Linked DNA regions of Roseiflexus sp. RS-1. The protein of the gene in region 2 interacts with the protein of the main gene of each other region in a pairwise test. Links are inferred from orthologs where the notes say so. Each region holds a gene or a part of one and is shown on either strand. Other genes may lie near its edges. The genes, in order: ROSERS_RS07100 and ftsZ.

The links.
Region 1: the proteins of ftsZ (region 2) and ROSERS_RS07100 interact in binary tests that used the Escherichia coli proteins (3 or more experiments, as listed by UniProt). The link is inferred for Roseiflexus sp. RS-1 from one-to-one orthologs.

What each region holds. Positions count from the first base shown.
Region 1 is NC_009523.1:1,677,490-1,692,615, forward strand. Bases 7,927-10,926 are described here. They hold ROSERS_RS07100 (radical SAM protein), read left to right. Parts: upstream 7,927-8,826; coding sequence 8,827-10,026; downstream 10,027-10,926. Other genes in these bases: ROSERS_RS07095 (pseudouridine-5'-phosphate glycosidase), read left to right, coding at 7,927-8,830; ROSERS_RS07105 (aminotransferase class V-fold PLP-dependent enzyme), read left to right, coding at 10,546-10,926. Outside these bases: ROSERS_RS07045 (Gfo/Idh/MocA family protein), read left to right, coding at 1-30; ROSERS_RS07050 (thioredoxin family protein), read left to right, coding at 200-820; ROSERS_RS07055 (Rdx family protein), read left to right, coding at 823-1,089; ROSERS_RS07060 (2-oxoacid:acceptor oxidoreductase family protein), read right to left, coding at 1,058-1,609; ROSERS_RS25895 (hypothetical protein), read left to right, coding at 1,635-1,934; ROSERS_RS07065 (thiamine pyrophosphate-dependent enzyme), read right to left, coding at 1,894-2,664; ROSERS_RS07070 (3-methyl-2-oxobutanoate dehydrogenase subunit VorB), read right to left, coding at 2,661-3,764; ROSERS_RS07075 (4Fe-4S dicluster domain-containing protein), read right to left, coding at 3,798-4,064; ROSERS_RS07080 (radical SAM protein), read right to left, coding at 4,077-5,273; ROSERS_RS07085 (hypothetical protein), read right to left, coding at 5,332-6,654; ROSERS_RS07090 (GHMP family kinase ATP-binding protein), read left to right, coding at 6,827-7,840; more of ROSERS_RS07095, read left to right, coding at 7,895-7,926; more of ROSERS_RS07105, read left to right, coding at 10,927-11,718; ROSERS_RS07110 (histidine kinase dimerization/phosphoacceptor domain-containing protein), read left to right, coding at 11,889-12,983; ROSERS_RS23985 (peptidase S8), read right to left, coding at 13,093-15,018; ROSERS_RS07120 (hypothetical protein), read right to left, coding at 15,038-15,126.
Region 2 is NC_009523.1:4,742,244-4,757,234, forward strand. What follows is about bases 2,325-5,189. They hold ftsZ (cell division protein FtsZ), read left to right. Parts: upstream 2,325-3,101; coding sequence 3,102-4,277; downstream 4,278-5,189. Other genes in these bases: ftsA (cell division protein FtsA), read left to right, coding at 2,325-3,075; map (type I methionyl aminopeptidase), read right to left, coding at 4,282-5,034. In the rest of the region: ROSERS_RS19555 (D-alanine--D-alanine ligase family protein), read left to right, coding at 1-995; ROSERS_RS19560 (cell division protein FtsQ/DivIB), read left to right, coding at 992-1,825; more of ftsA, read left to right, coding at 1,828-2,324; ROSERS_RS19580 (eCIS core domain-containing protein), read right to left, coding at 5,311-7,878; ROSERS_RS19585 (MFS transporter), read left to right, coding at 8,076-9,461; ROSERS_RS19590 (DUF4058 family protein), read right to left, coding at 9,564-10,358; ROSERS_RS19595 (DUF4058 family protein), read right to left, coding at 10,620-11,414; ROSERS_RS24400 (PAS domain S-box protein), read left to right, coding at 11,658-12,950; ROSERS_RS19605 (stage II sporulation protein M), read right to left, coding at 12,947-13,915; ROSERS_RS19610 (type I phosphomannose isomerase catalytic subunit), read right to left, coding at 14,106-14,991. UniProt on the Escherichia coli protein: Essential cell division protein that forms a contractile ring structure (Z ring) at the future cell division site. The regulation of the ring assembly controls the timing and the location of cell division.

The DNA.
Region 1 (15,126 bases), 3.1 Mb from region 2 along the record:
GTGCGCCTGGATGGTGCAGCGGAGGGGTGATCGTCCAGCGAATGACTGTCTGCTTTTGCGTCCTTTCAGACCCCATCCTTTCGAGACCCGTTTTCGTATGAGAACAGGAATACAGTGCGCCACGGTCGCTGCACTGTCTGGATGGAACCGGACATAATCATGTCACAAACGCACTCAATGCAAGGAGAACCAGCAACCCATGACCGTCACACGCGAACGTTTTGAACAGGGCATGACCTACGCCGAATACAAAGCCCGGATGACCCGCAACCGTGAACGATTGGAAGAGAACGAGCGCACTGTTGAACTCTCGCCCGACGACATTGCGTTCTTCGCCAATCTTCCCGAAACGCTGAACGTGCTGGTGATCACCGAAGACTGGTGTGGCGACGCGATTGCCAATGTGCCGATCCTGGGGCGACTCGCCGCCGAGAGCGGCAAACTCAATCTGCGCTTCTTTCTGCGCGACCAGAACCCCGACCTCATGGATCAGTACCTGAACCAGGGCATCCACCGGTCGATCCCGGTGTTTGCCTTCTTCGATGCGCAGTTTCATCCCATCGGGCACTGGATCGAACGTCCCGCAGCGATCACCGCGATGCAGGAAAAGATGCTGGCGAATCTCTACGCGACCGATCCGGCATTCGCCGGGATTGCACCGGGAACGTCGCTGGCGGTGCTACCCGACGCAGCGCGCACACGGTTGATGCAGGCATTCGCCGATTTTCGCGCCGAGACCCGTGCACTCGCCGACCGCGAAGTGGTGCGTGAACTGCGTGAACTGATCGCGCAGTGGTTGTCAAACCGTCAGGAGGGGTAGAGATGGACATTAACGGTGGGCGGCATCTGCCCAAGATCAGGATCGTCTACTGTGCGTCGTGCGGCTACGAACCGCAGACGCTGGAACTGGTTTCGGCGCTGATGCACGCCTTTCACTACGATATTGCCGGGATTGAGATCATTCCCTGGCAGGATGGCGCCTTCGATGTTGCCGTCGATGGCGAGTTGATCCATTCGATGTACCGTGACGGTGGTTTTCCTGCACCCGAGACCATCATCAGAGCGGTACGGGAACGGCTGGCCGGTTGAATCCGCGCCGGAGCGCCGCGTGGTTCAGCGTCAACAATGTGCGTTGGCGCTTCCCCAGGTGGCGCTCCAGCGCCTGACAAACCGCTTCGAGCGGCAAAAATGGCTTCAATCGGAGAAACACCCCCAGCATCACCATGTTGAGCACGCGCTCATCGCCGATCTCGCGCGCCAGATCGCTCCCAGGCACTCCGACAATCACAATGTCAGGGCGTGTCGGTTCACGCCCGGCGAGCGAACTGTTGTAGATGAGCAGTCCGCCGGTTGCCACCAGCGGTTCGTATTTATCGAGCGATGGGCGGTTCAGCGCAATGACCGTTTGCGGATTGCGCACCAGCGGCGCGCCAATCGGCGTATCAGACACAATGACCGTGCAATGCGCCGTCCCGCCGCGCATCTCTGGTCCATACGACGGCATCCAGGTTACCTGCAAACCCGCGTCCATTGCGGCATACGCCAGCAACTGCCCGGCAAACAGCGCACCCTGCCCGCCTGATCCACTGATAATGAGATCGTGGTACATATGTCGCCTCTGACAGGAACTGTGAATGTTCAACGTTGAACGTTCAACGTTCACCGCCCCAACGCCCAACCTTCAACCTTCAACGTTCACCGCCCCAACGTCCAGCCTTCAACACCCCAACCTGCAACGTTCAACCCCTAACCTGCAACCTGCAACCTTCCACCTGCAACCTGCAACCTTCCACCTGCAACCTGCAACCCCCAACCCCCAACCTTCAACCCCCAACCTTCAACCTTCCACCTTCAACCCCCAACCTTCAACCTTCCACCTTCAACCTTCCACCTTCAACCTTCCACCTTCAACCTTCCACCCCCAACATTTTTAAGCTCCCCCAGCGGGAAGACCGGGATCATACGCTCCTCGATCCAGCGCAGTGATTCGATTGGCGTCAACCCCCAGTTGGTCGGACAATTCGAGAGCAGTTCGACCATGGTAAACCCATGCCCGGCGATCTGATGCTCAAACGCAAGGTGCAGCGCCTTCTTCGCCTTGCGGATTTCTGTGGGGTTGTGGAGGCTGCGTCGGGCAACATAGACCGCACCTTCCATCTGCGCCACCAGTTCGCTCACCCGTATCGGGTATCCCATCTGCTGCGGATTGCGCCCGCCCGGTGACGATGAGGTGACCATGCCTGGCGGTGATGTCGGCGCCATCTGCCCGCCGGTCATGCCATAGATCGCGTTGTTGATAAAAATGACCGTGATACTTTCGCCGCGCGCCGCAGCGTGCAACACTTCGCCCAATCCAATCGACGCCAGATCGCCATCCCCCTGATAGGTGAAAATGATCCGGTCAGGCAACACCCGCTTCAGCCCGGTTGCGACCGCTGGAGCGCGCCCGTGCGCAGCGCCGACGAAGTCGCAGGCGATGTAGTTGTAGGCAAACACCGAACATCCGACAGAGGCGACGCCAATCGTGCGCCCCAGGATGCCGAGTTCCTCCAACGTCTCAGCCGTCAACCGGTGCGCGATACCGTGCGTGCAACCGGGGCAATAATGGGTGTGCGCAGCGGTCAGTCCGACCGGGCGCTCGTACACACACGTTTCGGCAATCATGAGCGCACCTCCACATCGAGTCTGCGCGCGCCGTTCTTCGTGACACGCGTATCGTGCATCGTCTGTTCAATAGCCTGCACCACCTCATCCGGCAACATCTCGACACCGCCCATTCGACCGTAGAAGCGCACCGGGGCGCGCTCCCCAACCGCCAGCCGCACATCTTCGATCATCTGACCGGCATTCATTTCGACGACCAGGAACGCGCGCGCGCGCGGCGCCAGGCGCGCCAGGCGTCGGGACGGGAAGGGGGAGAGGGTGATCGGGCGGAACAACCCGACTGCCATGCCGCGCGCGCGCGCCGCTTCGACGGCGTTCTGCGCCACCCGCGCCGCGCTGCCAAAAGCGACGACGATCAGATCGGCATCTTCGAGATACATGCCGCTTGAGCGCTGTTCGCGCTCCGCGATGGCGGCCAGTTTTGCCTGGAGCGCCAGGTTGTGTCGTTCAAGCGCCTCCGGTTGGAGATAGATCGAGGTGATGATCCGCGGAGGGCGTCCCTCCGCACCGCCCAATGCCCATTCCGGCAGCGATGGTTCGCGCTGACGAAATGGCGGCGATTCAGCCGGCTCCATCATCTGTCCCAGATTCCCGTCCACCAGCAGAATCACCAGCATACGGTACCGTTCCGCCAGATCGAACGCCAGCCCGGTCAGGTCGATCGCTTCCTGGATCGTTGCAGGCGCAAGCGTCAACGGACGAAAATCGCCGTGCCCGGCTGAACGAGTCACCTGAAAATAGTCAGATTGACAGGCGGCGATGTTGCCCAATCCCGGACCGCCACGCATCACATCAACCACGACGGCGGGCAATTCTGCGCCGGCGATGTAACTCAATCCTTCCTGCATGAGACTGATGCCAGGACCAGACGAGGACGTCATGACACGCCTGCCGGTGCAGGCTGCTCCGTACACCATATTGATCGCCGCCACTTCACTCTCAGCCTGCACGAATGCGCGGCCAAGTTCGGGCATGCGGCGTGCCAGATACTCCAGCAGTTCTGTTTGCGGCGTGATGGGATACCCGAAGTAGGCATCGAGTCCGGCACGGACTGCTGCCTCTGCAATCGCTTCATTGCCCTTCAGAAGTTCTCGCGTCATTGCGATCTCCTCGTGTTCATGATGGAGTGGTTGTTATGAAGCCGATCCTGCGCATACACCGCCTGCGACAGCGGTCTTGATCGAGAATGTGCGATAGACGGTGATCGCCGCTTCGGGGCATACCAGGGCGCAAATCGTGCATCCGGTGCATATGCCCTCTGGGTCGCGCAATTGCGCAGGATGATGACCGGCGGCGTTGAACGCATCCGCCAGTTGCACAACGCCTTTTGGACAGAATGCGACACACAGGCCGCATCCTTTGCAGCGCTCCGTATCCACGATAATGCGTCCCCGAACCATCTCAACCTCCAATCAGTAAATGAACTCGTGAATATCGTAGGTAGCGATCTGTGGACCGGGCGAGCCGAAGTTCAAACGTTCCACGATTGCCTGACGTTGCGCGCGCAGTTCTGCATCGTTGAGCGGACGTATGCCAGCGGCGCGTATCTGGTCGGCATACGGCGCGTTGGCGCGTTCAGATAGTGTGCTGAAGTAGACGATGTCGCCTGATCCGAGTGGCAGACGATTGAGCAAAGCAACCGTATCGGCGACATGCCCGGCGGCGAAGCGATCGCCTCCCAGTCCAACAAGTACAATCACGCTGACTGCGATGCCAGCCTGCTTCAGTTCGGTTACCGTCGCCACAATATCGGCTGCGCTGGACGGTTTCTGCACAAATGTCAGCAGCGGATCGTGTCCACTCTCCATACCAATGCTGACCCGCTTCAATCCGAGCATCCCCAGGCGCGCATACTCGGATGCCGTTTTCCTGCTGCCGGTGAATCCATCGAGAAACGCATGGATCGGCAGATCGCCGATCTCTTCGCGCGCGATCTGCATGAACGCTTCCAACCGTCGAGTCGGCGCCGCCAGAGCATTCGCCTCACCAAGGAAGATCGAGCGCCGGAGCAGGATCGAGTCGCCGAGAAACGCGCGCACCGCGCGGGTATGCACGCGAAACTCGTCGGATGACTTGATGCGAAAACGACGACCGCGATAAAAATCGCAGAAGGTGCAGGTGTTGAACGAACACCCCTCGGTTGCCTGCGCGACCACCGCCATGTACTGATCCGGCGGTAAAATACCGACCGGATCGTACACCTGCTCGAATGCCTTGCGATCAGCAACATGCGCTGCAGCATTGAAATATGACGCGCGCTCGATGATAGTCAGAAGTTCTTCCAGCGCGCCATTGGCTGCCGCGCGTGTCGCTACCTCTTTTGCCAGCGCATCGCGCAGACTCGCCATGCGCGCCGCCGCCGAGTCGATCAGTTCGGCGGCTTCAGCACCGCCCACCCGACGCCGGATCAGCCCATTATCTGCGTGATACTTCTCGATCACATGACCGTTCAGCCCGCGCCTGTACGTGCGCCCGTCGCGGGTCAGCACCCACAACCGACCGCCACGATCATAGGTGAGCACCTCATGCATACCAAACATCACACTGAGTGCGCCCGGTCTGATGCTGATCGTGACCTGTTCGCCATAGATTGTGAATCGAAAGACCATATCAGATAACATTGAGCGGATGCGTCAGTGCATCCGCTCGTCGCTCCTCAACTTTTTATCATCCTGCCGGTGCAACCACCGGGGTAGTCCGTTGCACAAGGCTCTTGCGCCCACGCATCCAGAGCGCCCCCAAACCAAACAGGATGACGGCGATGCTCACCATCTGTCCAATAGCAGGTGCGGCGGTAATTACGACCAGCAAAAGCAACCCAAGCGCCAGTGGTGCGAATGGGCGCTCAATCCATGCTGGTCGGAGACGCAGCAGGATCTGTCGCCCCACCTCAAACCCTACGACGATTTGTGCCACATATGCAATGGCAAGAATGGTCAGCAGGATCAGCGCCATTCCGACAAGGAAGCCCGCCGCGACGACAATGCCCATCAGACCATTCAGTCGCACACTTCCCAGCACAATGGACGCAGCAATGGTGAGAAGTATCACTGCCAGGAATGCCAGCGCAATCGCCAGAATGCTGACGATCCCCCAACCGAGACTGGCGACCGGTCTGGTTTCCAGTTCATCGGTCGTTCCACGCAGGAGGTGTGGCGTCAGCCATACAAGGATCAGACCGAGCAGGAACAATCCTGCAAAGCGCCGTATCAGATCAAGAATGCGGTCGGTCAGGGTTGGCTGGGGCGGTGGCGTCCGCGTCTCTTCAGTAAAACGCACCTGCCCGGCAACAGTTCCAGGTGGGGGAGTTACGGGTGTCTGGCTGGTATACACCAGATCGCCGCCGATCCGTGCCTCGCGATCGACCGTTAACCCGGCAGGCGCAGCTGGTGGTGACGCAATGCCTTCGACCCGCAGTTGCGAAACCCAGGCTGGTTCGGTTTCGGCATCGACGCCTGCCTCGACGTTCCTGCCAATAGCGCCACGGAGGAGCAGGCTGTTCCCGCCAAACACAACATCTCGCTCGACCGTACCTGCCAGCAACGCCTGACCGCCGACAAAGAAGAGCGAGCCATCTATCTGGCTGCCAGGCAGCGTTTCGATGCTCGCGCCGCTTCCCCACAGGTTATTGCCGATGCGCGCCTGTGGATCGAGACGTATGATCGCCGCTCCTACGAGCATATCATCGGTGACTGTGCCGTTCACGACGACTCCGCCGCCCAGCGCGAGGAGATCCCCTTCGATAACACCGTTTATTTCAACGGTTTGCGCCATAGTCACAACATCGCCGATCACACGACCATTGACCGTTACAGTTGTGGCGGTAACGATCAGATCGTCGGTGATCGTTTCGCTTGCGTCAATCACAACCTGCTCACCGGTGCGGCGATCGACCGCCGCAACGGTCGAAGGCGTCAGAACGAGTAGAAGCGCAACCGCCATCGCCAGCAGCAGCGCCGGGTGAACGGTTCTGCTCCGCTTCCTGTTCATACATCTGCTCCTCTCCAGATGAGTGGAGATTGTTATGGTGAGATGCGCAACTCATCATAAGACAGATGTGACATCCTTGTGGAAAAGAAGCATGTGCGGCAGAGTTAAGGATGCGCTACCTTTGTAAAACGTGCTATACTGCGCGGCGCGTGTGTTGATACAGGAGCGTTCCATGCGGATCTATAAAGCCAAAGCGCCGATGCGGATCGGCTTTTTCGGCGGCGGCACCGATGTCAGCCCCTATGCTGAAGAGCATGGCGGCAAGGTGCTCAACTGCACAATCGATAAATATGTGCGCTGTATGTTGCGCCCAAGCAGCGAACCAGGGATCATCATCCGCTCGCTCGACCTGGAGGAAGTCAGTCGCAAGACGACCGGTCACTGGGATGGGCGCCTCGATCTGCCGCAGGCGGTGCTCGATGCGGCAATGCCCCCTTCCGAAGGGGTCGAAGTGATCATGTTCTCTGATGTGCCGCCTGGCTCCGGGCTTGGTTCATCGTCGGCGCTGGTCGTCAGCATGCTGAAGTTGATCGGCGCCGCGTACCAGATCAATCTCGATCCGCATACGCTGGCGGAACTCGCCTACCGGATCGAACGGGTCGATCTGGGCATTCCCGGCGGACGACAGGATCAGTACGCGGCGGCATTCGGCGGTATGTGTGTGTACCATTTTGGCAAGGGACGGGTGATCGTCGAGCCGGTGTTGAACGATCCAACCGCGCTGCTCGAACTGGAGAGTTGCCTGCTGTTGGGGTATATCGGCAGTCGCAAACTCCTCACCCAACACCTGGTGGACGACCAGGTGCGGCGCTTGAAGGAAGGCGACACGCTGCGCTATCACGATGAGACCAAAGCCTTTGTGGATGAAGCGGTTCGACTGCTGCGCAGCCTGCGGATCGCCGATTTCGGCAGACTGTTGCACGATGCATGGGAGGTGAAGAAAGCCTTTTCACCCTACATCGCACCGCCGGAAGTCGAAGAGATCTACGCGCTGGCGCGTCGTCATGGCGCGTGGGGCGGCAAAATTACCGGCGCTGGCGGAGGCGGCTTTATGGTCTTCGCCTGCCCGTTCGACCGCCGGCTCGAACTCGAGCGGGTGCTGATCGAGGCAGGGGTGCAGATCCGGCATTTCTCATTCACAACCCAGGGGGTGCATGCCTGGAGTGTGGATGTTGAGGAAACATAACCGGCATTTCCGGTTTCGGCGGGACAGTGGTATCATGGTCTGGCAGGCGCTGGTATGACTCTCGAACACGACCGTAAAGGCATTTCAATCGCGGTTTCTGCCGAAGTGCAGGCGGCGCTCGATGCCGGGCAGCCGGTGGTTGCGCTGGAGAGCACGGTCATTTCTCACGGATTGCCCTATCCGCACAATCTTGAACTTGCGCTTGCGATGGAGCAGGAGGTGCGCGATCAGGGCGCAGTTCCAGCGACGGTTGGGATCGTTGCGGGTGTGCCGACCGTTGGCATGGACGCGGCGGCAATCCGGCGTTTTGCCCACCCCGATCCGCACCATCCTCCGTTGAAGGTGTCGCGCCGCGACATTGGATATGTGGTTGCGGCAGGCGGCGATGGAGCGACAACTGTCGCGGCAACGATGGCGCTTGCCCATCTGGCGGGTGTGCAGGTATTCGCAACCGGCGGGATCGGCGGCGTTCATCGGGGTGCACGCGAGACATGGGATGTTTCCGCTGACCTGACGGAACTGGAGCGTACACCGGTGCTGGTGGTGTGTGCTGGCGCCAAAGCGATTCTCGACCTGCCAGCGACGCTGGAGTACCTGGAGACCGGCGGCGTGCCAGTGCTGGGTTGGCGCACCGCTGAGTTCCCGGCATTCTACAGCGTATCGAGCGGGTTGCCAGTCGCATATGCGCAGGATGCGTCGTTTGTTGCGCGTGCGTGGAAAGCGCACCGCGCGCTCGGCGGCGCCGGTATGGTGCTGGCAGTGCCGCCGCCTGTGGAGGATGCCATTGATCGTGCAGTGGTAGAGGCTGCGATTGAGCGTGCCCTCAACCGTGCAGTGAAAGAGGGTGTTCACGGTCCGGCGGTGACGCCATTTCTCCTGGCGGCGCTGGCACGCGAGACAGAGGGCGAGAGCGTGCGCGCCAACGTTGCGCTGTTGCGCCAGAATGCGCGGATCGCCGCGCAGGTGGCGACAGCGATTGCAGGCATATGATGAACCAGGATACCCTGCCAAATCTGTACGATCTGTCGCTGGCGGAAATGGAGCGCCTGATGACGGCGTGGGGACAGCCAGCCTACCGCGCGCGGCAGATATTCCGTCAACTGTACGTCAACCTGGTCGACTCGCCCCTGGCGATGACCGACCTTCCCCTGGCGCTGCGGGAACGTCTGGTTGCCGAAACGCGCCTGGCGCCGCTGGCGCCGGAACAGGTGCATGTGGCGGACCAGGGGTTGACGCGCAAGGCGCTCTTCCGCCTGGAGAACGGCGTGTTGATCGAAAGCGTGCTGATGATCTACCCCGACCGCGCAACCGTGTGCGTTTCGACGCAGGCAGGGTGCGGGATGGGGTGTGTCTTCTGCGCTACCGGAACACTCGGACTGCTGCGCAATCTGTCACCGGGCGACATCGTGGCACAGGTCGTCTGGGCAGCGCGCGAAATGCGTCGCTTTGCCGCCGAACGTTGCATCTCACCCTCCCTCGCGCCTCCCGATGATGATTCCTGGTGGACGCCGGACACGCTGGAGGATCAGGGATCGTCCGAGGCGCGGAGCATTTCCGTCTCACGACTGTCGAACATCGTCTTCATGGGCATGGGTGAGCCATTTGCGAACTATGATCGCTGGTGGCGCGCAGTGGAGATTCTCCATGATCCACGTGGGTTGAACATGGGCGCGCGCAGCATGACCGTCTCGACAGTCGGGTTGATTCCGGGTATTCGCCGTCTGGCGACAGAGACGCTGCCGATCAACCTGGCGATCTCGTTGCACGCCCCCGATGATGCCCTGCGCAGCGCGTTAATGCCGGTCAACCGCCGTTACCCGCTTGCCGCGCTTCTTGAGGCGACCCGCGACTATCTGGCGGCAACCGGTCGGCGGGTCTCATTCGAGTATGTGCTGTTGCAGGGGAAGAATGATGAACCGGAGCATGCGGCGAAACTGGCGGCGCTGCTCCATGGTGAAGCAGGAACGACGCCATTACCCCTCCACCTGGTGCACGTCAATCTCATCCCGTGGAATCCGGTGCCGGGGATGCCGCTGGGACGGTCGGAGCGCCGTCGTGTGCTGACCTTTCAACGCATCCTGCGCGAGCGTGGCATCGCCTGCACTGTGCGCGTCGAGCGCGGCGTCTCCATTGCGGCAGCATGTGGGCAACTGGCGGGGGCGAGGGGGTTGAACGTTGAGTGTTGAGTGTTGAGTGTTGAGTGTTGAACGTTGAGTGTTGAGCGTTGAACGTTGAGTGTTGAGCGTTGAACGTTGAGTGTTGAGTGTTGAACGTTGAGTGTTGAGTGTTGAGCGTTGAACGTTGAACGTTGAGTGTTGAACGTTGAGTGTTGAGCGTTGAACGTTGAGCGTTGAACGTTGAGTGTTGAACGTTGAACGTTGAACGTTGAGTGTTGAGCGTTGAACGTTGAACGTTGAGTGTTGAACGTTGAGTGTTAAGCGTTGAACGTTGAACGTTGAACGTAATACAGCGAGATCGGTTCTCGGTTCTTGGTTCTCAGTTCTCAGTTCTCGGTTCTCGGTTCTTGGTTCTCGGTTCTTGGTTCTCGGTTCTTGGTTCTCGGTTCTTGGTTCTCGGTTCTTGGTTCTCGGTTCTTGGTTCTTGGTTCTCGGTTCTTGGTTCTCGGTTCTTGGTTCTCGGTTCTTGGTTCTTGGTTCTCGGTTCTTGGTTCTTGGTTCTCGGTTCTCAGTTCTCGGTTCTCTCACATGCATCTCTCCGAACAATTTCTCTTGCGACGCGACATAACGTTTCTCAACCATGGCAGTTTTGGCGCCTGCCCGCGACCGGTATTCGAGACATACCAGCAATGGCAGCGCACCCTTGAAATGCAACCGGTCGAGTTTTTAGGTCGGCGACTCAACGGGTTACTGGCGGAAGCGCGGGCGCGTCTCGCAGCGTTCATCGGCGCTGCGCCCGATGATGTCGTGTTTGTGCCCAACGTCACCTATGCGATGAACATCGTTGCCCGCTCAATCGATCTTCGACCGGGCGATGAGGTTCTGGGCAGCAATCACGAATACGGCGCAGTCGAACGCACCTGGCGCTACGTCTGCGATCAGCGCGGCGCCGTCTACATTCCGCAACCGGTTGCTCTGCCGGTCGATGATGATAGCGCGATTGTCGAACAGATCTGGAGCGGCGTTACTGAACGCACAAAAGTCATCACGCTGAGCCACATCACCTCGCCAACCGCACTGATCATGCCGATTGCGACGATCTGCCAGCGCGCGCGGGATGCTGGCATCATCACCGTCATCGACGGCGCGCATGCGCTGGGGCAGATCGATCTGGATATGCAGGCGATTGGGGCAGATTTCTACGGCGGCAACTGTCACAAATGGCTTTGCGCACCCAAAGGCGCTGGATTTCTCTACGCCCGTCCAGATCATCAGGCGCTGCTCCAGCCGCTGGTCGTCAGTTGGGGGTGGCAACCGCGCCAGCCGATGCGTTCGAGTTTTCTCGCCTACCCGGAAGGCGCCTCCTTCCGCGACTACTACGAGTGGATGGGGACTGATGATCCCTCGGCGTTTCTCAGCGTTCCGGCGGCAATCGATTTCCAGACCGCCAACGACTGGTCTACCGTGCGCCGCGCCTGTCATGCGCTCCTGGTGGATGCCTCCCGGCGCATTGCCGGGTTGACCGGATGTGCGCCGCTTACCCCCGATGGCGAGGCGTGGTGGATGCAGATGCGCGCCCTGCCACTCCCGCCGTGCGACCCGAAAGAAGTTCAGGCGCGCCTGTGGAATGAATTCCGTATCGAAGTTCCGTGCTTCGATTGGGAAAGCGCCCCGCTGATCCGGATCTCCATTCAGGCATACAACACACCGGCAGACATCGACCGGTTGCTGGAAGGGTTGCGAGCAGTCTTACGTTTGTAAGTGCGGTCTTTGATATCGCTTGCTACCACGGCTGCCACGCGCCATGCTTCTGCTGATAGCGCGGAACCGGCTTTCGTGGTACCATAACGCAGATTGCACAGCTCATCGCCCGTCACCGATCACCCGATGCATGGCACGCTCACATCCGGTCGTCTCTGTTCAAACCCGGCATGACCAATCATCCGACTGCTGCAACCACTTCTGTACACAACCCTCCATCGAATGCTGGCGCTCCCGAATGGCAGCGCCACTTTGCGATGTTCTGGGATGCGTTTCTAACGGTTGCAGTAGGGGCAGGCTTATTTGACGCAGCACAGCGCGGTGGACTGTGGAATGTGCGCGGTCTCTGGATACTGATCCTGTCCCTGGCTTTCCTGATAGCGCATCGCTGGCTGTGGGCGCCGGTGCGCCGCGGAACCGGCGAATGGCCCCCACTCTACCGCGACCTCCTGATCGTTCTGGGGGTCGAGTGCATCCTGGTTATTGCCCTCCTGCCGATCAGCGCCTGGTTTGCGCTGCTGATCCTGGCGATGATGGGACAGACAGCGGCGGCAGCGGATCCATTCCGCTGGCGCCTGCCGTTTGCGGTCATGCTGCTGACCCTGGCGGAACCGATTGGACTGTACGATGCGCTGGCGACGCAACGTTGGGGAACAGTCGCCGGACTGACGGCGCTCATCGCATGGCTGCCGGTCATTTTTCTGTACATCCGGCTCTTCTTCGATGACCGGCAGATGCGCGCTGCACTGGAACGCGACCTGCGCGCCGCCCAGGAGAAGATCGAGCGGATAACGCCGCTGCTGCACCGCCTGGATGAACTTCAGCGCCGTGAACAGGCGCTGACGGATCTGCGCGACGGTATGCAACACACCCTGGCATACCTCAACCTCCGGCTCGATGCCATTCGCCAGCGCATGCGCGACGACCCGGCGTCCATAGCCGACGAACTGGCGGAACTGCACAACCTGGTGCAGCAGCAGTTGAACATCGTTGCACCGGGAACCGATGAGCGGATCAAGACGACCTCGCGTTTCACCCCGTTGCCCGCTGGAAGCGGCAATGAACCCATCGGCGTCTGCGAAGCGACTGAAGCGTCGTCTGCCGTCGTGGAAACGTCTTCCCGCCAGCGCGAAGACGCCTCAGAGATCACCTGGAACGAACCAGTCGCGCCGTCTAACGCGCCAATCGACGAAACCGCCAATCGCCCTGACGCTGCGGCAGCACCCTCGAGCGGCGAAGATTCTGATGAGCCGTTCAGTAAATAGAAAGCATCGTATCGTTGCTTTATCGCAGGACTTTAGCTCCCGTGGGTGCAATAAACACCCACGGGAGAAGACACTCCTGCGCAGCATCACGGCTGGCCTGACCTCGTGATTACCTCGTGATTACATTCCAGAAGACACGCACATCCTGACCGATATAGGTTTCTGCCCGATTCACAACCTTCGTGGCTTCGTCCAGATCGCGCCGCATCTCAGGGCTGCTGCGGACGCTCAGGTTCTCGATCAGCAGACGCGCTGTACGGATATGCTCAGGTTGAATAATCGCAGAAACCTCCGAACCCGGCTCCACCAGTGCGCGAATGAGGGGCAGCCAGAGATCGAGCGCCTCCCGCGCCTGCGTGCGGAGTTGTGCGTCACCTGCCAGTAACGTTGCAAGTTCCAGACGGTGATGTTCATAGATCTCAATCCAGCGCTGTCCTGTCACACTGGAAGCCAGTTGCTCGTCGCGGAAGCGGCGCAACACCTCCAGATCGTGCAATCCCGTCGTTGAGCCGGTAAGCGCCACTTCTGCGCCGCAGCCCGGAGCACAATTCTTAGGCTCGCCGCTGCACGTATCGACCGGTGCAAACATTTGACCGCTGCCGGAGATATCGAGCGCCTGGCGCGCATTGAGACGGCCAAAGGTGACACGGCTACGCGACATGGTCGGCAGGTACACCCGGAAGACCAGGCGTGCCGGATCGACCGTTATTTCAGGGGTCGGTGCGGTCTCGATGGTCTGAGCGGAACGTTGCGCAGGAAAATCATCCGCCGAGTGATAGAGTCGCCACCAGACCTGCACATTGCTCAACTGAGGATTGACAGACCAGATCAGTCCAGCCGCACCGGAAACGAAGGGAGTTGCCGCCGAAGTGCCGCTTTCCGTAACGTAGCCGCCGCCGGATTTCAGGCTGTAAATATCCTTTCCCGGCGCAATAATATCGAGGTAACTGTTGCGATTGGAGAAGGGCGCTTCCTGATCATTATGATCACTCGCTCCCACTGACATGACACGCGGTGAGGAGGCCGGATAACTGATGCGTTGTTTGTCCCTGTCATTTCCAGATGCTGCAATAAGCAGACTGCCACGATCGAATGCGTAGTTGATCGCGCGGGCTATTGTCTGTGAACAACCACAATGAGACGGCGCGCCCAGACTCATGCTGATAATCCTGGCGCCAGCCTGAGCGGCATACTGAATGCCCCTGGCTACCACGTCTGCCGAACCCTTGCCATCATTAGTTAACACTTTTATCGGCAGCACCTGGCAATCAGGGCAGACGCCGGCAATCCCCTGCTCGTTATTCGCACTGGCGGCAGCAATGCCAGCAACGAAGGTGCCGTGTCCGTGGTCATCCATTGCGTCTTCGTCGTTGTTGGCAAAATCGCGGTCGATATCAGTGCGCACTCGACCACCACGCAGATCAGGATGGTTGTAATCCACGCCGGTATCGATCACCGCGATAAGCACCGAGGACGATCCTGTTGTGATATCCCACGCCTCCGGCGCATCAATGTCAGCATCGGCGCGTCCGCCGGTCTGTCCGGTGTTGTGCAGCCCCCATTGTCTCCTGAAGTCGGGATCGTTGGGGATCCCCGTTACCTGATAGATGCGGTTTGGCTCGGCGTATGCAACGGCCGGATCGGCGCTATAGTCTGCGATCATGGCAAAGATATCGACCCCGATCGGTGCAACGACTTTGTAGACGCCATCGAGACCGTAGTTTTGCGCGATCTGATCGGCAGGGCTGATCTCATCGAAGAGCGGTACAATCGCCTGTACATGATACCGGCGACTCAGGCGGTCGAGCGATGCAATTCCCAGCGAAGCAACCCCCACTGCATCGGATCGCGCGTCTGGTTGCGTCAGCTGCGCCACTGCTTCCGGCTTCAAGCCGATAAGGATCTCATTCGGCACGAAGGCGCCTTCCCATGCCGGAGGCGCCGCAGATTGAGACGTGTCCGCCATACCCGAGTCGGTGCGGTTGAGCACCAGAGCGATCAGAGCGATGAAGACGAAGAACAGGTGACGACGCATCGGGCAATCTCCTTTCTCCTCACTTCGTTTCCACAGGTGTGTTGATCTCGGCATACGCAACATTCGGATCCGACTGATACTCCCGGATCATGGCCCTGAGATTCGTTC
Region 2 (14,991 bases):
TACCGATTGGCATCACCAAACAGGGGCGCTGGATCATCGCCGCCGATGCGCATGCGCGCCTGCTGGTACAGGCGGATCCGTCGAAGTTGCCGGGCGGTTCGATCAGCGCAACGACAACGGCGTCAGCCGGGGTCGGCGATCAGGAGACGACCGATCCGGGAACGCTGATCGTTGCCGGTGAATATTCACCGCTCAAAACACTCGATGTGATCTTCCCGGTTCTGCACGGTCCGATGGGTGAAGATGGAACGGTGCAGGGTTTGCTGGAATTGATAGGCGTCCCGTATGTCGGCTGCGGCGTCCTGGCATCGGCAGTCGGCATGGACAAGGCGATGACGAAGGTTGCCTTCTCCGGCGCCGGGTTGCCGGTATTGCCCTGGTTGCTCGTCCGGCGCCGCGAATGGGAACACGAACCGCAACGGGTGCTCGACTGGATTGAGAGTCGGTTGCATTATCCTATGTTCGTCAAGCCAGCCAACCTGGGATCAAGCGTCGGGGTCAGCAAAGTGACCGATCGCGCGACGCTGGAACAGGGCATCGCCGAAGCCGCTTCCTACGACCGGCGGATTATCGTCGAACAGGGCATCCCCGCGCGCGAGATCGAAGTCAGTGTCCTGGGCAACGACGAACCGGAAGCCAGCGTTCCCGGAGAAGTCATTCCGTCCGGCGAGTGGTACGACTACGCAGCAAAATATCTGAGCGGATCGTCGCAGATTCTCATTCCAGCGCCGATCACACTCGAACTGGCAGCGCAGGTGCGCACGCTTGCCGTTCAGGCATTCAAAGCAATCGACGGCGCGGGTCTGGCGCGGGTGGATTTTCTGCTCAATCGTGAAACCGGCGATCTGTACCTGAACGAAATCAACACCATGCCCGGTTTTACACCGGTCAGCATGTATGCCATGATGTGGGATGCGAGTGGTCTCCCTTACACACATCTCCTGGATCGCCTGATCGATCTGGCGCTCGAACGACACGCGAAAGGGCGGGCATGAGAAACGACATTCAGTACAACCAACCGAACACGCGCGCCCGCATTGCTGCACGCCGCAATCGCCGGCGCAGCGCACTGCCAGGACCGCGCCGCGCGTTCGGCGACTGGCTGGCGAGTGGTCGGATTGCCAGCCTGGTGCTGTTTCTGGCATCGCTCGGCGGATTGGTTGCCATCGCCGTCTCACCGCAGTTCGTTGTGCGCACGGTGCAGATCAATGGAATCCGGGTGCTCGATGCCGCCGATGTCGAGGAACTGGCAGGCGTGACCGGCGCATCGATCTGGCTGGTGCAAACCGATGATGTTGAGGCGCGTATTGCCCGGAACGCCTATGTCGAGCGCGTCCAGGCGACGCTGATCCTTCCCGACATGCTGGTCATCGACCTGGACGAGCGGCAGCCCGATGTACGCTGGCAGGTTGGCGAGACACGCTATCTCGTCGATGCCGAAGGGCGCGTGCTGGGACCTGATGCATCCACATTCCTGACCGAAACGCTGGTCATTGAAGACCGCAGCGGACGGACGATCAGTCCAAACGACCGGATTGATCCCGACATCCTGTACCTGGTTCGCGCCCTGGCGCTGCGCCTGCCAGAGGAAGCTGGCGTGACGCCATCCGGCATCAGTTGGGATGTGGAACACGGCGTGACGATCACAACCATCGATGGTCGAACGATTATCTTTGGACGCAAAGACCATCTGGAGGAAAAAATACAGATTCTGCGCTTCCTGACGCTTCAAGAACCTACGGAGTACACCTGGCTCGATTTGCGTCCGGCGACGCCGTACTATCGTAACGATGCGCCGCCACAACCGCAGGCACAACGAGGCTGATTATGGCACACCGCACAATCGTCGGAATCGACGTCGGCACGACCAAGGTCTGCACCATCGTGGGGCAGGTCTACGACAATGGGCGCATCAATGTGCTCGGAGTCGGTCTGACGCCGTCGAAAGGACTGGATAAAGGAGTTGTCGTCAATATCGACGACGCGGTCAATGCAATTGCAACCAGCGTCGAGAAAGCCGAACGACTCTCCGGCTATCGAATCAATGCTGCATTCGTGGGCATTGCTGGTCGGCACATCCAGTCGCTCAACAGTCGCGGCGTCGTTGCAGTAGCGCGCAGCGATCATGAAATTACCCGTCACGATGTTGCGCGGGCAGTCGAAGCGGCGCAGGCGGTGGCGATCCCTACCCAGCGCGAGGTCATTCATGTGATTCCGCGCGCCTATGTGGTCGATGGCAACGAGGGCATCCGCGATCCGATCGGCATGTCTGGCTTTCGCCTCGAGGTGGAAACGCACATCATCACCGGCGAAGTGATGGCGATCCAGAACCTGATCAAGAGTGTGCAGAAGACCGGCGTTGAGATCGACGATCTGGTGCTGCAGCCGCTGGCGGCTGGCGAAGCCGTCTTGAGCGCCGATGACAAAGACCGCGGTGTGGTACTGGTGGACATTGGCGGCGGCACAACCGATATCGCCGTCTTTGCCCAGGGCGGCATCTGGCATACCAGCGTGATTCCTGTTGGCGGCAACCATTTCACCAACGATATCGTCATCGTTCAACAGACGCCGCACAACACTGCCGAATACCTGAAACTGAAGTACGGCGCCGCGATCGCCGGAGAAACGGAGGAGGAGTCGGATGACGTGATCGACGTGGAAGGTTTCGCGCCTGGTGAACGACAGCAGATCAGTCGTCGCATGCTGAACCAGGTTCTTCAGGCGCGTGCCGAAGAATTGACCGAACTGATCTACAACGAAATCCGACGCAGCGGCTACGAAGGTCTCCTGCCGGCGGGCATCGTCCTGACCGGCGGAACGGCACAGTTGCCGCGCCTCGACGAACTGATGCGCGATATGCTCGGCATTCCGGTGCGGATCGGCACACCCGCCGATCTGACCGGTCTGGCGGATACGCTCAACAGCCCGGCGTATGCGACGGCTATCGGATTGTTGCGCTGGGGCATGCGCCACGGTGCGAGCGGGTTGCATTCCGGCGGCGCACCGCCTGAGCATGGCGGATGGGTCTCGACCTACGAACGATTCAAACGATGGCTGAAAGAGTTTCTGCCATAAATCACCATATGCAAGGAGAGGATTCAATGATCGATTATGCGAGTCTGAGCCAGGCCGCAGAGAACTTCGCGGTCATCAAAGTGGTTGGTGTCGGCGGCGGCGGTTCGAATGCCGTTGATCGCATGGTAGACGAAGGCGTGACCGGTGTTGAGTTTATCACGATCAACACTGATGCGCAGGCATTGCTGCATTCGCGCGCGCCGACCCGCATTCGCATTGGCGACAAACTCACCAAGGGGCTTGGTTCAGGTGGCAACCCGGTCATCGGGCAGAAAGCCGCCGAAGAGACGACCGAGGAGATCTACGAGGCGCTCAAGGGCGCCGATATGGTCTTCATCACGGCTGGCATGGGCGGCGGTACGGGCACCGGCGCCTCGCCGGTGATCGCCAGCATCGCGCAGGACCTGGGGATGCTCACGGTTGGCGTGGTGACGAAGCCGTTCAGTTTCGAGGGCAACCACCGCCGCAAGACTGCCGAACAGGGGATCGAGCAACTGCGCCCAATGGTCGATACGCTGATCGTCATTCCCAACGACCGCCTGTTGCAAACGGCGAGCAAGAACACGTCAATGCTTCAGGCATTCCAGATGGCAGACAACGTGCTGCGCCAGGGCATTCAGGGCATTTCGGACCTGATTACGCAGCGCGGGTTGATCAACGTTGATTTTGCCGACGTGAAAACCATCATGGCGCGTCAGGGGTCAGCGCTGATGGCGCTTGGCATCGGCAGCGGCGATAATCGCATGGTTGATGCGGTCAACGAAGCGATTGCCTCACCCCTGCTCGAAGTCTCGATCGACGGGGCGAAGGGCGTGCTGTTCAACGTCACCGGCGGCGAAGACCTGGGCATCCTGGAGGTGTACGAAGCGGCGGACATTGTGGCGAAGGCGGTTGACCCGGAAGCGAACATCATCTTCGGCGCGGTGATCGATCCGACCTTCCCGCCTGGACAGGTGAAGATCACGCTGATCGCAACCGGTTTCGACGCCAACCGTCCGGCAGAGGCGCGCAAGCGCATCTACATGTCTGGTGCGCAGCAGCAACCCACCCAACCGAAACGCGACATGGCGTATGCGGAATCACAACCGCCCGCAGCGGCGCGTCCGCAACCGCAACAACCGGCACGTCCGCAGAGCGCCAGCATCAACCCCGACGACCTGGACATCCCGCCATTCCTGCGCAACCGCCGCAAGAACGGGTAAGCGCCTATGGCAGCGTCAGAATTTCCGGCTCGCCCTCGGTGATCGCAATCGTATGCTCGAATTGCGCCGAGAGCGAGCCATCGGCAGTGCGTACCGTCCATCCATCGGTCTTATCCAGCACTGCTTCCGGACCGCCAGCGTTGATCATCGGCTCGATGGTGAACGTCATACCGGGGCGCAACCGCATTCCTGAGCCGGGTTTGCCATAGTGCAGCACGGTCGGTTCCTCGTGCAACAGTTGCCCGACGCCGTGCCCGGTCCATTCACGCACCACCGAAAAGCCGTTGGCTTCGGCATAGGTCTGGATTGCCGCGCCAATATCCCCCAGGTGCGCGCCGCCGCGCGCTGCGCGAATACCGCGCCACATCGCTTCTTCGGCGACCTCAAGCAACCGCTGCGCTTCAGGGGAGATCGTTCCGACCGGCAGAGTGATGCACGCATCGCCGTACCAGCCATTGAGCCGCACCCCAATATCGATACCGACGATGTCCCCTTCCTTCAGTCGCTGGTTTCCCGGAATGCCGTGACAGATGACATTGTTCACGGCAACGCAGATTGTGGCAGGAAAGCCGCGATACCCTTTGTACGCCGGGATCGCGCCGTGTTTCCGCACAAACTGTTCTGCTATCCGGTCGAGTTCTCTGGTCGTTACACCGGGGCGCACGTGCTCACGCAATGCGTCGAACGTCGCTGCCACCAACCGTCCTGCAGCGCGCATCAGCGCGATCTGCTGCCGTGAACGTAGTATGACCGACATATGCTGGATGTTCCTGTTGCCTGGATTGGCGCTTGCTGTGAGACACAAAATAGCGCTTCCGTCCGGCGTCGCCGATTGCTATCGGCAATATGGATCAATTGATTGTACATTATAGCACAATGCCTGCACACCGTTGTTGATCCCGGCACAGAGGCGCGAACGTGCAACGCGGGGCTGTATTCTCTGGGTGCTTCGCGCCTCTTCGCACCGGTGTGCATCCGAAGGATGCGTTTATACGTGGCGTTCGCTGGATGATGGGAGTGGGAAATCACCCATTTACAAGTGCCTCTGATACTCTTCGAGCGCCTGGATCGCCTCCTCCCGGCGATGCTCAATCAGATGATCGAGCGGGTGATTGCCCGGCGGCGCGATCAGAGCGTCGAGTTGCGTGTAGATATCATTCAGCAGATCATTCGCCGACTTTGGAGACGGCACATCGAAGACTGCCCGCATCCCGCCCAGGATCATGCGATCCGCAGCAGCGGCAAGTTCCTGCGCCAGTTCAAACTTGATGGTGCGCAATCGTCCCGACGGCGAGTCATCGTGACCGGGTTGATCCTTTGCCAGCGCCGTGTGTGAACCGGCCTCTTCGTTGGCACGGGTCATGCGTTCAATCACGTCGGCAATCCGCCGCAACATCGCAATCCCTTGAGGGGTGGCAATCACATCCCGGAATGTTTCCCGGATGCGGGTGCGCAACCCTTCCATTCCGCCGCTGGCGAAGAACCCTGCAATGCCGCCGATGACCCCTCCCGCAAGACCGCCGAGCAGGCCTCCAAGCGCCGCTCCGATAACCGCTCCCGCCGCTGCGCCTCCCAGCACCCCGCCGCCAATGATGCGACCTGCCGCCCGCAACCCCGTGCCTCCCACAGCCCTGACCCAATCGAGAAACCCCGGCGCTCCTTCGTGTTCGTGCTCATCGTGGCTGTGTGCCACAGGCGGCGCCTCGCTCCCGACATGCACCTGATCGGGGGTTGGATCGACGGTGGTGCGTCCTGCCACACGGTTGACCAGGGGCATTTCGCTTTCGATCTCATCGGCGATTGCCCGTATTTTGTGCGCCAATGAATGCAGTTTGTCGTTGTCGCCGAACGCCCCTGTGCCCAGTTGACCCTGGACTGGCTCGACCTTCCCCGTCGCGGGATTATAGAGAAGGGTCGGCGCCGGTTGCCCAATGGCTAACTCAACGAAGTTCGAGTGAGCAAAGAAGTCTTCGAGCGCATGACCCGCCCGCCCCATGGCATCGGCGACATCAGGTCCCCAGTGTCCGGTCGGTCCGCGAGGAACCGTACCCCGAATCGTCTCAGCCGGCATGGTGATCGTCCGCGCTTCGCGCTCACGCAGCGCCGCCTGACGCTCGGCGCGCACCTGATTCCGAATACGCAACCATATCTGGATGTATGGTTGATCCTCCGGCAGGCTCGGATCGAGGCGCTGATTGACTTTGTAGTTCGTCTGCGCCCAAAAGCGCCGATCCACCTCGGCGTTGAAAGCCGGTCCGCTGGTCGATAGATCGGCTTCTGCGCCTGCGCCATTGCCGGTCCCCCGTGGTGCAGTGATAACCTCCTCTTCGAACGTGATCTCCTGAAATGGAGTATGTTCAACCTGGATCGCGGTTTCCTGCGCCACCGCTGTGGTACGCAGCGCTCCGCGCGCCACAGGCGGTCCCGGCATGCGCTCTTCCAGTTCGGCTGCGCGATCGCGAAACGCCTCCGCAGTTTGCCCTGTTTTCTGTCCATGCATATCGCCACGGTACGACTGAGCGGCGCGGAAGAGTTGCGCCTTGATGTATTCCCGCGAGTCGATCATGTACTTCGGAATGCGTTCGCCCTCCGGGATCACCAGGAGATCTTCACGGTTCACCCTGGCTTCCCCGCGATCACCCTGGAGAGCCGCTTCACTGGCGGGATTATCCATGTGCTCGTAGAAATTGTATCCCCCGTATGATTGAGTATTTGCCAGTTCGCTGACGCGACCGGGGATCATGTCAAGCAACGCGCCGACTGCCCGGTTGAACCGGTCGATTGCCGGATCGAGCGATTCGCGGTTGAAGGCTGCCAGTTTGATCGCTTTCCACGTCAGCACGATATTCGCAAGCGCCGGATGCGCCTGTGAGAAGTCACGTTCCCAGTTGGCCGCGTAGATCTGACCGATCTCTTCCGCCGAAAAGCCGGTTCCGACAAGCCCGTGAACCGTTGCCTGCCGGTGGTACCGCGGGTCGAACGCCTGCGGGAATAATGTTGGCGTTGGCGGCGACAGTGCGCGCAGATGAGTCGAAGAGGCGGAGGGAGCGAGACCGGCAGCGCGATGCGCCACGGCTTCGGCTTGCTGTTCGAGGGTGTCATACTCGTGCGGATCGGCTGCATTGCGTGCGCTATCGTTTCCCTGCTGCGCCACGTGCGCCAGTTCGTGCAGCAGCACATGGGCGCCATGGGGCGTCTCCGGTTGATACCGCCCCGGCGCAACGTGGATCTCCTGCGACAGAGCGAACGCTTCCACGCCGCTGGCAGCAGCAAGCGGACTATTGCGATGGATCGCAGCGTGACTCAGGTCGTAGTTCGTCGCGCGCGAGGCGCGCTCCCGCAGATCATCCTCTGGATTGCGCGGCAGAACCAGAGGTGCAATGAGAGACGGTTCGTCTGGCGCCGTGCGCTGACGCGCATCGCTTTCGATCTGCAACGACTCAAAAGAGTGACCGGCTGGGAAGGCGGCGCTCTGATCGGCGGCATCTGCGCGTTCGTTGCTGGCGGCTGCGTGGGAAGCGGTCTGTCGAGAAATACGCGATAATGGAGCGGCGTCGAATGCTGGCGGTTTTCGTTGAGAAAGGCGGTTCGTTGATCTCATGCACCCACCCTTTCTTTTTCCAGATGGGAGGACCTGTAGGGAGCAACAGCCGGATTGCAGCGCAATGCAAGGAAGAGTATACTTCATCTGTCCTTCACCGGTAAAGAACGATTCTGTTTAAGCAAACTGGCGCAATTGCGGCAGGCGACGTCTCTGAAGTCGAAGCCGGTCATCATCAAGCCATCGAAAGAGTCGATATGTCCATGATCGAAGACGCCATGACCGCGCAACCGGCAGGCATCTGGGTTGCCGGACGACGTATGCTCACTGTTGGTCTGACGCTGATCATCATCGCAACCGCCTTCGAGATGCTGGCGGTCGCTGCAACGATGCCGGCCACGGCGCAAGACCTGGGTGGACTGGCGTGGTATGGTTGGGCATTCAGTGCGTTCATGCTGGCAAACATGGTTGCAGCGACCGTCGCGGGACCAGAGGCGGATCGCCGGGGGATTGCGACGCCATTTATCGCCGGCACATGCCTGTTTGTTGGCGGTTTGCTGATCGCCGGTCTTGCCCCCACCATGCCGCTGCTGATTGTCGGGCGCGCCGTGCAGGGGCTGGGTAGCGGCATCATTGGCGCGGTGGTCTACATCATCGTGGGACGTGGCTATGAGACGGATGCGCGTCCGCGCATGCTGGCGATCATTTCGAGCGCCTGGGTTGTGCCGGGCATGGTTAGTCCAGGAGTGGCGGGAATTATTACCGAAACCATCGGCTGGCGCTGGGTCTTTCTCGGCTTGATCCCGCTACCGATCCTGGCGGCATGCATGGCGCTGCCGTCGTTGCGTCGTCTGGCGCCAGCGCAGCATAGTACGTCTGGCAATCATCAACGTAACCGTGAGATCAGGCTGGCGCTTGTGCTCGCCACAGGCGCAGGAATGGTCATCGGCGGACTGGGGTGGATGAGCGCTGCGCCGCCGACGGGCGTGGCGCTCCTCTCCCTCGGCGCAGTTGCGACAATCATTGCGCTACGTCAGGTGCTGCCCGCAGGAACGCTCCGTGCCGCACCCGGACTTCCAGCCGCCATCGCGGCAATGGGGCTGCTCAACCTGGCATTCTTCGGCGTCGATGCATTCGTCCCGCTGGCGCTTACGACCGTGCGTGGGTTGAGCATCGTTACCGCCGGGCTGGCGCTGACCGCTGCCACCCTGACGTGGACTGCTGGCGCATGGATGCAGGCGCGTCTCGCCAGACGCATGCCACCTGGCTCGATTGCTGTCCTCGGCTTGCTGGTGATGCTGATCGGTATAAGCGCCACGACGGCCACAGTCGCTCCAGTAATGCCAGCACTCCTCAGTATTGGTACGTGGGGTATCGCCGGATGCGGCATCGGTCTGGCGTACTCGGCTCTTTCCCTTGCGGTGCTTCAGAATGCAACGCAGGGTCACGAGGGCCGCGCATCATCAGCGTTGCAGATTGCCAGTCAACTTGGAACTGCGCTCGGCGCAGGCATTGGCGGCGTGATCATCGGCTCAGGAGGAAGCGGCATAACCGTTGCAGCCGAACGCGTCATGCTGCACTTCGTACTGATGATCGTCGTCACCGGCATCGCCGTTTTGACCGCGTGGCGCGTGGAACGGTGAAGATGGAAGGCGGGACGCGCCCTTGATAGTCTTCTGTTCCTCAGTGCTGTGACGAAGGTATCATCACGGTTCCACGAGTCGTGTCCAGGTTTTAGATCCGTGCTACGGGCGAAGCCCCTGCTGGCGCAGATGTGCATCCACCCAGGCGACCTCTTCGGCGGGCAGCGCGACGTCGGGATCGAGACGATAATCGATCAGGTCGCTGTAGGCGCCGTGCTCGTAGCAGCGCTCCAACACCGCCTGCACGTCTAAGACGGCGTCCGGGTCCGGCGGGTGCAGCGGAATGGCAATCCGCGGCAGGCGCTGCCGGATCGTGCGCACATACACCTCGAACCGCTCGCGGCGCCCCGCCCGGCTGATGCAGATGACGTAGTGCCACGGTTGATAGGGGATCAGATAGTGCGGCGGAATCGCCACCGTGGGCAGTCCCTGGCGCAACAGGTCGATCTCCACCAGATGGGTGTCGCTGGCGAGCGTCTCTTCCTGCTTGCGGCGATACGCTTCGTGCCCTTCGCCAGGCGTTTTGTTGGCGGGGCTGAGCACCTCGATCACCGTGACGACGCGCCCGCCCCGGGTCAGGTCGAGAATCTCGATGAACGGCTCGCGCACCTCTTCCGGCGCGACGGCGATGACCACCGGCGCATCAGCCGTCAGCACCGCCACGTCGCGCCCTTCTCCCGGCGCTTCTGCCAGCGGACGCTGCGTGACGGTCACATCCGGATAGATAGACCGGTGCGGCGGGATGACATAGAGGCGCTCCCCGATGCGCGCGTGATAGCGGGGACGGATCTGCGGCTGGAGCGCATCCGCGCTATACGTTATCAGCCGCTGATGGACGTCGGGCCAGAGGTCGCGGCGTTCCAGGTAGGGATCCATTCCGGGAAATGGTCCTGGCATGCGGGTTGCTCCCTTCACGTGCTCGTGGCGCTCAGGGGATGATACCACGTTGTTCATAAGAGTGAAACCGTTGCAGCCGAACGCGTCATGCTGCACTTCGTACTGATGATCGTCGTCACCGGCATCGCCGTTTTGACCGCGTGGCGCGTGGAACGGTGAAGATGGAAGGCGGGACGCGCCCTTGATAGTCTTCTGTTCCTCAGTGCTGTGACGAAGGTATCATCACGGTTCCACGAGTCGTGTCCAGGTTTTAGATCCGTGCTACGGGCGAAGCCCCTGCTGGCGCAGATGTGCATCCACCCAGGCGACCTCTTCGGCGGGCAGCGCGACGTCGGGATCGAGACGATAATCGATCAGGTCGCTGTAGGCGCCGTGCTCGTAGCAGCGCTCCAACACCGCCTGCACGTCTAAGACGGCGTCCGGGTCCGGCGGGTGCAGCGGAATGGCAATCCGCGGCAGGCGCTGCCGGATCGTGCGCACATACACCTCGAACCGCTCGCGGCGCCCCGCCCGGCTGATGCAGATGACGTAGTGCCACGGTTGATAGGGGATCAGATAGTGCGGCGGAATCGCCACCGTGGGCAGTCCCTGGCGCAACAGGTCGATCTCCACCAGATGGGTGTCGCTGGCGAGCGTCTCTTCCTGCTTGCGGCGATACGCTTCGTGCCCTTCGCCAGGCGTTTTGTTGGCGGGGCTGAGCACCTCGATCACCGTGACGACGCGCCCGCCCCGGGTCAGGTCGAGAATCTCGATGAACGGCTCGCGCACCTCTTCCGGCGCGACGGCGATGACCACCGGCGCATCAGCCGTCAGCACCGCCACGTCGCGTCCTTCTCCCGGCGCTTCTGCCAGCGGACGCTGCGTGACGGTCACATCCGGATAGATAGACCGGTGCGGCGGGATGACATAGAGGCGCTCCCCGATGCGCGCGTGATAGCGGGGACGGATCTGCGGCTGGAGCGCATCTCTGCTATACGTTATCAGGCTCTGATGGACGTCGGGCCAGAGGTCGCGGCGTTCCAGGTAGGGATCCATTCCGGGAAATGGTCCTGGCATGCGGGTTGCTCCCTTCACGTGCTCGTGGCGCTCAGGGGATGATACCACGTTGTTCATAAGAGTGAAACCGTTGCAGCCGAACGCGTCATGCTGCACTTCGTACTGAACCGGTAACATTCTGGTGCTCTCTTTGTATATGATACAAAAGAACTTCAATCCTGCCGAAGGAACGTTTCTCAATCGCTGGATGGGGGTATTCAGGTGAATGCCGGTAACGGCATTTTTATACTACGTGGGACAAACATGTCATCCGAAACTATAACCAGGCTTGAAGCTGAAAACGCCGCGTTGCGTCAGCGTATCAACGAATTGGAAATGCGCCTCGAAGCGTATCACACGGGCAACGCCATGCTCCGTACAACCGGTCACACCGGCGCCTTCAATGAGTTTCAAGGATTTCGTACTACGGTCGAGCGTGCATCACAGGGCATTGTGATCGTTCATCTCGAAGGCGTCATCACCTATGTCAATTCTGCATTTTGTGCATTGACTGGCTATCATGCACTTGTCGGCAGGCATATAAGCACGCTCTATTTCGAGTACGATCTCCCATTGCTGGACAGGGGCTTGCAGAAAGTCAGGTACGATGGCATCTGGCAGGACAACATCTCGTTGCGCCGCAGCGATGGCGCTGCTATCCCGGTGCATATCGACGCTTTTCTCATCTGTGATGATGCCGGACAACCGGCGGCGATAACCGTCATTGTCGAGGATCTGACCGAAGAACTCCGGCGTGAGGAGCGGCTGCGCCTGTTCGAGGCGCTGGTCGAAAACGCCCCCGATGCCATCGGCGTCGCTAATGTCAGGGGCAATGTTATCTACGCCAACACTGCGTATCAGACGTTGACCGGCTGTGGCGACCAGCTCATCGGCATGAATGCCTTCGATGGCATCGTAGAACATGATCGCCAGGCAGTGCGCACAGCGCTGGCGCGTCTGGAGGACAATAACGCAGTTGTGCTCGACATTCGCATCCAGCGCAGGGACGGCGGCATTGCGCCGGTGTCGGCAGCGATGTATGCGCAGCGATCTCCGCGCGACGAGGTGTGGCTCATCGGCTTCCTGCGCGACATCAGCGACCAGAAACGCGCCGAGGCGGAACGCTTCGCGCTCCAGCAGCAGGTGATCGAGGCGCAGCGCGCCGCCATCCGCGAACTCTCCACCCCGCTCATTCCGATCAGTGAGACGGCGGTGATTATGCCGCTGGTCGGCGCCATCGACAGCGCGCGGGCGCAGCAGATCATCGACACCCTGCTCGAAGGGGTCGCCGCCCATCGCGCGGACGTGGCGATTGTTGACATCACCGGGGTGCAGGTGGTCGATACGCAGGTCGCCAGTGCGCTGGTGCGCGCCGCACAGGCGGTGCGGCTGCTGGGGGCGCAGGTGATCCTGACCGGCATCAAGCCGCAGGTGGCGCAGACGCTGGTGCAGTTGGGGGTCAGTCTGGAAGGCATCCGCACCACCGGGTCGCTCCAGACCGGCATACGTCTGGCGCTGGATCACGATGCCATCCGGCGAAAGGGCGCCGGACGCTAATCTCTTTTGCGCTCCCGTCCTGCCAGCAAGAGGTATGCGTACAGCGCCGCCCCGCTGAGAACCGCGACCGCCAGTTTGACCGTCAGCGGCAAATCCGACGGTGAGATGAACCCCTCGATCACACCTGCAACGACCAATAGCAGCGCACAACCGAGTATCAGACGTACTGCCCGGCGCGCTGCCAGTACGAGCGCCGTGCGCCGGGTGATCAATCCTGGACGGGCGACTGCCCACCCGAGTTGCAATCCTGCGCCGCCTGCGATGATGATCACGCTCAGTTCGATCACCCCGTGCGCTGCGACGAATCCCCACAGATTGCTGCTGAATCCGTATGCCTGCGCCGCTCCTGCCACAACTCCCAGAAGCAGTCCATTCTGCGCCAGCACGAACAACGTGAGTATACCGAGCAATACCCCGCCAGCAAACGCCAGGATGGCTACACGGATGTTGTTGGTGGTGATCAGCGCTGCCGATGCGGCGCGCCCGTCGTCGTTGATCGACTTCCACCACTCGCGCCCGGCACGAATGTCGTTGATGACTTCTTCGACGCCGGGAATCAGCAATGATCCAGAGGGCGGATCGTTCAGGGTGACAAAAAAGCCGATCAGCGCCGGTATCAAAAACATCAACAGCGACGCAAGCGAGTAAACCCACGTTTCCCGGAATGTCCGCGGCAGATCGGTGGCGAAGTAGCGCACCAGCCCGCTGCTGCGATCCGCGCGTCGCTGATACACTTCTGCGTGAGCACGCGCCACCAGACCGTTGAGGTAATCCACCACACGATGCCCGGAAAAATCGCGGCGCGCGATCGCCAGATCCGACGTCGCGCTGCGGTACAGGCGTCCTAACTCGGCGATCTCTTCATCTTCAAGCGCCGCCAACCCGCCACGACGCGAACGTTCAATGATTGTGCTCAGGCGTTCCCACGACGCTTTTCTCCGATTGATGAAATCTTCGACGAGCATAATCGTTGAGAACCAAGAACCAAGAACCGAGAACTGAGAACTGAGAACCGAGAACTGAGAACCGGGTTCAACGATCAACGTTCAACGTTCAACGCTCCAACCTTCAACCTTCAACCTTTCAACCTTCATCCTTACCACCCTCAACCTTCAACCCGCAACGTTCAACGTTCAACCCTCACCTCTCGCCTCTTCAACATTCAACCACCGTCTGCGCCACTCGTCCTGCGTCCACGCCGCGCTGCGCAAATTCGTATCGTAGCGCATCCAGGTCTGGCACGTATGCCCGCAGTATCCGCACGTCATCCGTCGGCAAGAGGGCGTATCCACCCAGACACGCCGGGATGACAACTGCCTCACCACGCCGCAAAGCGCGGGCGCCGCTATCCCAGCGCAGCGTCGTGGACCCCTCAATGATCGTCAGAATCTCGAACGTCGCTGGATCGACCAGATAGTCGACCGGCGCCGCGATCGTCAGGCGTTCGAGCGCGAAGGAAGCGCACGCGACCAGCAGATCGCGCCCTTCTGCCAGTGACAATGGCGGCACAACGCCGCGCAGCGCAGGCGCGTAGTCGGTCACGTCGAGCGCTTTGTCGATGTGCAATGCGCGCGGTTGACCCGTTGTGGCGTCGATTCGTCCATAATCGTACACCCGGTACGTGAGATCCGATTTTTGCTGAATCTCGAATAGCACGATCCCGGCATTGATTGCGTGCAACGTCCCCGCTGGCACGAAGACGGTATCGCCAGGCGCAACCGGCAATCGGTGCAACAACGGCTCCAGTTCTCCGGCAGCAATCGCCGCAGCGAGTTCCGCACGGTTGCTGAAGCGCGCCAGACCGTACACAACATCGGCGCCTTGCGTGGCGTGCAGGATGTGCCAGGCTTCAGTTTTGCCGTGAAAACCGGTGGCGGCTTCGTATGTGTGCGCATAGGCGTCGTCAGGATGCACCTGAATGGAAAGGCGATCCGCTGCATCAATGAACTTGGCGAGCAGCGGAAAATCGGCGCCATACCTCGCCATGGTGCGTTCGCCGACCAGCGCCGCTCCAAAGGTATCGGTCACCTGTGCCAGCGTC